Endozoicomonas gorgoniicola: one gene and its partner. The main gene of each other region encodes a partner of the protein of the gene in region 2 in a complex. Links are inferred from orthologs where the notes say so. Each region holds a gene or a part of one and is shown on either strand. Other genes may lie near its edges.

What was found. Proteins that work in one complex are often made in the same cells at the same time.
Region 1: the proteins of tsaE (region 2) and tsaD are in contact, whole or in part, in a crystal structure (PDB 6N9A), measured with the Thermotoga maritima proteins. The link is inferred for Endozoicomonas gorgoniicola from one-to-one orthologs. Residues at the interface, in WP_004082108.1 of Thermotoga maritima: Leu37, Gly38, Lys46, Lys57, Val59, Lys60, Ser61, Thr63, Phe64, Thr65, Leu66, Met67, Val69, Pro71, Tyr82, Arg83, Leu84, Asp86, Asp88, Phe89, Asp93, Ile128, Asp130, Glu131, Arg134; in WP_004082750.1 of Thermotoga maritima: Cys10, Asp11, Arg49, His50, Leu82, Gly84, Gly135, Gly136, Glu154, Thr155, Leu156, Asp157, Asp158, Ser159, Glu162, Asp165, Lys166, Arg169, Leu170, Tyr175, Lys213, Thr214, Leu217, Tyr218, Gln221, Arg222, Asn324.

The regions. Positions count from the first base shown.
Region 1 is NZ_JAPFCC010000001.1:5,932,058-5,935,104, reverse strand. The notes cover bases 63-3,036. They hold tsaD (tRNA (adenosine(37)-N6)-threonylcarbamoyltransferase complex transferase subunit TsaD), read right to left. Parts: upstream 2,077-3,036; coding sequence 1,048-2,076; downstream 63-1,047. Other genes in these bases: NX722_RS26660 (GatB/YqeY domain-containing protein), read left to right, coding at 2,992-3,036; rpsU (30S ribosomal protein S21), read left to right, coding at 2,632-2,847; folB (dihydroneopterin aldolase), read right to left, coding at 626-1,009; NX722_RS26680 (2-amino-4-hydroxy-6-hydroxymethyldihydropteridine diphosphokinase), read right to left, coding at 177-629; NX722_RS26685 (F-box protein), read right to left, coding at 63-114. Also shown: more of NX722_RS26685, read right to left, coding at 1-62; more of NX722_RS26660, read left to right, coding at 3,037-3,047.
Region 2 is NZ_JAPFCC010000001.1:4,673,033-4,676,101, reverse strand. What follows is about bases 40-3,035. They hold tsaE (tRNA (adenosine(37)-N6)-threonylcarbamoyltransferase complex ATPase subunit type 1 TsaE), read right to left. Parts: upstream 1,786-3,035; coding sequence 1,294-1,785; downstream 40-1,293. Other genes in these bases: NX722_RS20955 (NAD(P)H-hydrate dehydratase), read right to left, coding at 1,847-3,035; NX722_RS20965 (N-acetylmuramoyl-L-alanine amidase), read right to left, coding at 40-1,303. Outside these bases: more of NX722_RS20965, read right to left, coding at 1-39; more of NX722_RS20955, read right to left, coding at 3,036-3,069. UniProt on the Escherichia coli protein: Required for the formation of a threonylcarbamoyl group on adenosine at position 37 (t(6)A37) in tRNAs that read codons beginning with adenine.

The DNA.
Region 1 (3,047 bases), 1.3 Mb from region 2 along the record:
AATCATTTCTCGAATCCCTTGTATATTAAAAACACTAGCTATAGCCGCCATGGTTCTTTGGTCGCATTGTTCAGTAATGATGACTGCCTTTATGGTGGCTCCGGAGTTTTCCATTAGTTGATCCTCGACCAGAGTAATAACTCAAAAAGTATAGAACCCTAATGCAGCGGGGAAATTCAGACAGACTCAGTCTGAAAGAGATAACAGGGAGCATCGCCAACACTCATCCGTTCATCGAGTTGCAAACAGACTTTGTCATGGCTCACACAAATAGCTTCGCCCTTAAGAAAAGCCTGCAACTGCAAAACCAGCGGCTGATAATACACCTCGCTGACATGACCCGGCTGAAGAATATCCAGGTCAGCCTGACAGATTCCGTTCCGGGTCCGGGTTCTGCCCAGCTGAGTTTCCAGTTTTTTACACCAGTCGTATAACTCCGGGATCGACAATAAGGCTTCAAAGCTGACGACAGCATTCAGGTAGTGTGGAGCATCCACACCATAAGCAGGGGTTTGCACAATACTGCTGACACAGACCTGTCGGAAAGCAGAGCGAATGGCACTGATCATTGCCGTGCAGTTATGCACGGCATTTTCGTTAGAACCAATACCAACAAAATATCGGGTCATAACTGATCCATCAGTTTCTGCATATCCATCTGTTCTCTGCTACGTTCGCAGGAGACCGTTGCCAGAGCGCCTTTCAGTGCATGAGGTTTGCGAATGAAAACACCCACTTTGTCCACAGGGAAGTTATCCAGCACCCGTTGAATAATACCACCCGCCAACGCTTCCAGCAGGGCAAAACGGGAAGCTTCGGTAAACTCACGAACGCTGTTACTGATGGCTTCATAATCAAGGGCATCGTTCAGGTCATCACTGCGAAAGGCATTGGTAAAATCCGTTTCCAGTTCGAGGTCTATGACCAGCGGCTGCGGTGCTTCATGCTCAAATTCATAAACACCAATAATCGCCTCGGTTTCCAGTCGTTCGATACGAACTTTATCCATTGCCTGAACCCTCAAGAAAAAAGCAGGATTATACCGCATTACACGGCGTCAAGCTCTTCCATCGGCCAGCGTGGCTGGGGAGCCACTTCAAGCGGCTCAAGCTGACCTGCCAGCAGTCGCTGACAACCGGCATAAGCAATCATAGCACCGTTATCCGTACAGAATTCCGGACGGGCATAACGCAGGGTTGCTTTTTCTTTTGCCACCATGGACTCCAGTCCTTCACGAAGACGCCTGTTAGCACTCACACCACCCGCAATCACCAGCTGTTTCAAACCGGTTTCACGCAACGCCCGTCGACATTTAAAAGCCAGAGTATCGACTACGGCCTCCTCAAACGCCCTGGCCACATCGGCCCGGTCCTGATCCGTAAAATCGCCACGTTCTTCACGGCATTTTGCGACCGTGTTCAACGTAAAGGTTTTTAAACCACTGAAACTGAAATCCAGTCCGGGGCGGTCGCACATAGGGCGCGGGAAACGAAAGCGTCCCGGCGTACCCTGTTCAGCCAGCCTTGATACTTTAGGACCACCGGGGTATCCCAGATCCAGCATTGCAGCCACTTTATCGAAAGCCTCTCCAGCCGCATCGTCTACCGACTCGCCCAGCAAGCGGTACTGACCAATGCCCCCCACATGCACCAGCTGGGTATGACCGCCGGACACCAGCAGGGCCAGAAACGGAAATTGTGGTGGATTCTCTTCCAGCATCGGAGCCAGAAGATGCCCTTCCATATGGTGCACACCGACACAGGGAACACCCCACGCCCATGCCAGAGAACGGCCGATACAGGCACCGACCATCAAAGCTCCAATCAGGCCAGGGCCTTTTGTGTAAGCCAGGGCTTCAATGTCTTCACGCTGCAACCCCGCCTGATCCAGTACTTCCTTTATTAAAGGCAGTACACGCTGAATATGGTCGCGGGAGGCCAGTTCCGGAACTACTCCACCGTATTCGGTGTGCATCTCAATCTGACTGTACAGTGCATCAGCCAGCAGGCCTTTCTCACTGTCGTAAAGGGCAATACCGGTTTCATCGCAGGAGGTCTCGATGCCGAGAACAACCATAGCCAACTCCTGAAAATCTGAATTCAACAAAATTGTCGGGAGTTTACCACCAATCCGTGCGGTTAGTTCACGGCCTAATGTTTATCACGGAACCAAATGACGAAACTGAAGTCACAGTACACTACGACGTTGACCACCAGAAAGACTTTCTTAACCATGGTTTCAGCATGAAAGCACAATGGTTGTTTTAGGATTTATACCCACAGCAGCCGATTAATTCGAATCTCCAACAATGCCAGAATGGCACTTCCACCAATCGGAAGAACACTTTCTGCACTCCTGATGGTCATTTTCCAGCATCAGCCACGAGCTGGCAGTCAATACTCAAAAAGCCGGTTTTTTGCATTTTTCGGCGATTGGCTATAAAATTCGCACCCTTTTAAAATACGCGGCTAATCCAGTGACTGGTATGATTATCAGACACTGAATTTTTGCGGACCGGATTTCGCTTCATACAGTTAGCAAAAACTGTATTCAGAAGCACCATTGCTGCTGTATCATGCCGGGCTGCAAACTTCTATTGAATCAACGAATATTTAGGAAGGTGAGCTCTGCATGCCTGCTGTTAAAGTTAAAGAAAATGAACCGTTTGACGTAGCCCTGCGCCGCTTCAAGCGCTCTTGTGAAAAAGCCGGTGTCCTGGCTGAAGTACGTCGTCGTGAACACTACGAGAAGCCGACTTCTGTTCGCAAGCGCAAAGCTGCTGCTGCCGTTAAGCGTCATCTGAAAAAACTGCAGCGCGAACAGCGTCGTCGCGAGCGTCTGTATTAAGATCGTAACGATCTGAATACTGCTTCAGTTACAAGACGATTCAGCATTAACCTTCAGGGTCACGTCAGTGATAGCATTTGAAGGTTAAACCTCAGTACCTGACAGGCTTATGCCTGCTTGTGGATATTTATACAGGAGAACATTATGAGCGAATGCACAGTAAAGGACCAACTGACTTCAGCAATGAAGGAAGCCATGCG
Region 2 (3,069 bases):
CCTGGATGACATACTGATCGGGCCGGATGTTAATGCGCCCTTCGCGCTTCAGTCGGGCCACTAATGTATCAACTGGCGGTTTTTTGTAGAAGTAATGGGTTAGCCCCTTATGAATCTTCAGAGCCATAGCCCGCTGATGGCTTCGGGTTTTCAGCTTGCGGCTCTCTTGCGGATTGGTGATAAACCCGGTTTCCACAAGAATGGATGGAATATCCGGGGACTTCAGTACCGCAAAACCGGCCTGTTCCACCTGCTTCTTATGCAGGCGGTTAATACCACCTATGTTTTTCAACACTTTATCGCCCACCTCAAGGCTGGCAGACAATGTTGAAGTCATCGACAAATCCAGCAGCACGCTGGCCAACACCTCATCTTTATCATTCAGGGATATGCCGCCCTCGCCGCCTATCTGGTCAGAAGAGTTCTCTTTCTTTGCCAGCCAGCGTGCCGTTTCAGAGGTAGCACCCGTGCGGGACAGGGCAAATACCGAAGCACCATGAGCCCGGCGATCCGTAAAGCCATCCGCATGGACAGACACAAACAGGTCTGCTCCGGCATTGCGGGCAATAACGGTTCGCCGACGTAAGGGGATGTAATAGTCACCGGTTCGAACCAGAACCGCCTTAAAGCCCTGTTCACGATTAATGAGTTTTGCCAGCTCACGGGAAATCTGCAGAACAATATCCTTTTCATAGCCACCACCATGGGCAATGGCTCCCGGGTCTTCACCACCATGGCCGGGGTCAATGGCGATAATGATATCCCGGTCTTTGGCAATGGCCGGTGGAACAACAGGTTTCGGGGCCGCCTTGCCGGTATCAAACAGGTCAATCACCAGACGATGGCCGTATGTGGCGTAAGGCTTCAGCAGAAAGCTTTCCGGCTTTACTCTGGTATTCAGATCCAGAACCACCCGCAGATCGTTTTTGTTCTGAACACCATACCGTATGTTTTTTACCGGCGTATTCTTCAGGTTGGGCTTAGAGAGGGAGGAGCCCCGGGAGGCTCCCTTGATATCAATCACCAACCGGTTCGGATTACTCAGGGTAAAACTTTTATGGGAAACTTCTCCCGAAACGTCAAACACCAGCCGTGTTTTATCAGGGGATCGCCAGAGTCGTATGTCTCTGATCACCTTGCTGGCCGCCAGAACAATTTCTGCTTTCAGTAACGACAGACCCAGTGCCAGCTTTGCACCTGTGGCAACAAACTGACGACGGCTGTTTTTTAATGCCTTCGGTTCAGAGCCTGATTGACGGAAACGGTTGAGTAATAGCCCAAGGATCCCTGGCTTTATTGACATTTACCCTCCTGCATCCTTGCCAGCATCAATGCCCCTCTGGTCGTGCCTGCGACGATGGTCGCCTTTCTTCCTGGTAAATTATAATCAAGCTTTACTTCCAGATCGGCGTCAGGCAGAGCGCCCGCCCCCCGGCCTGGCCATTCAATCAGGCAGATGCCCGCTTCGGAAAAATAATCCCGCCCGCCAATAAACTCCAGTTCTTCAGGGTCTGCCAGACGGTACAGGTCAAAATGATAAATAAGCTGACCATTAATGCGATAGGGCTCAACCAGTGTGTAAGTTGGGCTCTTAACCGCTCCCTGATGCCCAAAATGCCTCAGAATCCCGCGACAGAGTGTTGTTTTTCCTGCCCCAAGGTCACCGTGCAGATAAATAACTGCCTCACCCTCAGTAGCCAGTGCCAGGGAAGTCCCCAGCTGAACCATGGCATCCTCATCGTCGATCAGCAGGTCTACCTGCTCCTTGTGTACATTTTTTTGCATCGCTTTTTCTTGCATAGCTGTATTTTGCATAGATGTGCGCATCGTCCGCGACAATACTTCCTCAATTTTTTACTGCATGACCGGTTAACTCATTGAGCTGCTGCCGGATAAAAGGAATCGTATCCGTTGCCAGCAAACCGGTTTCACCCTGTTGCCATGCCAGCGTATCTGCACCACTGGCATGCAGCCAGACACCCAGTCTGGCTGCATCATAAACTGGTAAATTCTGCGCCAGTAGTGCCCCGATAACACCACTGAGCACATCCCCCATACCTGCTACAGCCATACCGGGATTTCCGGCAGAACACAGGCTGGTTTGCTGTTCATACTGAATCAGGCTACCAGCGCCTTTCAAAACGACACACGCATTGTATGTTTCAGACAAACCGGCGACAGCGGCAAAACGATCTTTCTGCACAGACCCGGTATCCGTTTTCAGCAACCGGGCCGCCTCACCCGGATGGGGAGTAAGCATCATCGGAAACTTTCGCGCCCGACGCAATTGGGAATGCTCCGATAACAGGTTCAGTGCATCGGCATCCAGTACGACGGACACATCTGTATTCAGGGTCTCATCCACAAGGTCATACGCCCATGAGTCAGTACCTATACCAGGTCCTGCAACAATGACTGTTTTGTCGTGTAGTAAGGATTGTAAATCTGCCCTGCTGCCAACTCCCACAGCCATTACCTCTGGCCGGCGAATGGCAAGAGCAGGCAAGTGTTCAGGCCGAGTCGCCACTGTCACCTTACCTGCCCCGCAGCTTATGGCGGCCTCTGCCGCCATGATCACCGCACCCGGCATACCATGATTACCGCCAATGATAAGGACATGACCATAATCACCTTTATGGGCTGTTCGTTTTCTTGGAGCCAGCAGTCCTTTAAGAGCAGACTCATCCAGCCGTATAGAAGACGGTTTTAACCGGTTATAAACGACAGCAGGAACGTCCAGGTCAGTAAAGTGCAACGTGCCGCATAGCTGAGGACCATCACCTGTTAACAGCCCCTGTTTCGTGCCAATAAACGTCACCGTCAGTTCAGCCTGCACAGCGGTTCCCAGCACCGCACCCGTGTCGGCACACAGCCCGGACGGAATATCGACGGCAACAACGGGTTTGCCGGAGTGGTTTAAAGCTTCAATGGCCTGCCAGTAATCCCCGCGAACCTCGCCACTCAAGCCAGTACCAAGCATGGCATCCACCAGAATCTCACCTGTAACCGCTGACTCATCACGCCACAGAACGATACGGACACCCTTGCTGCTGCAATGCTCAAATGCCT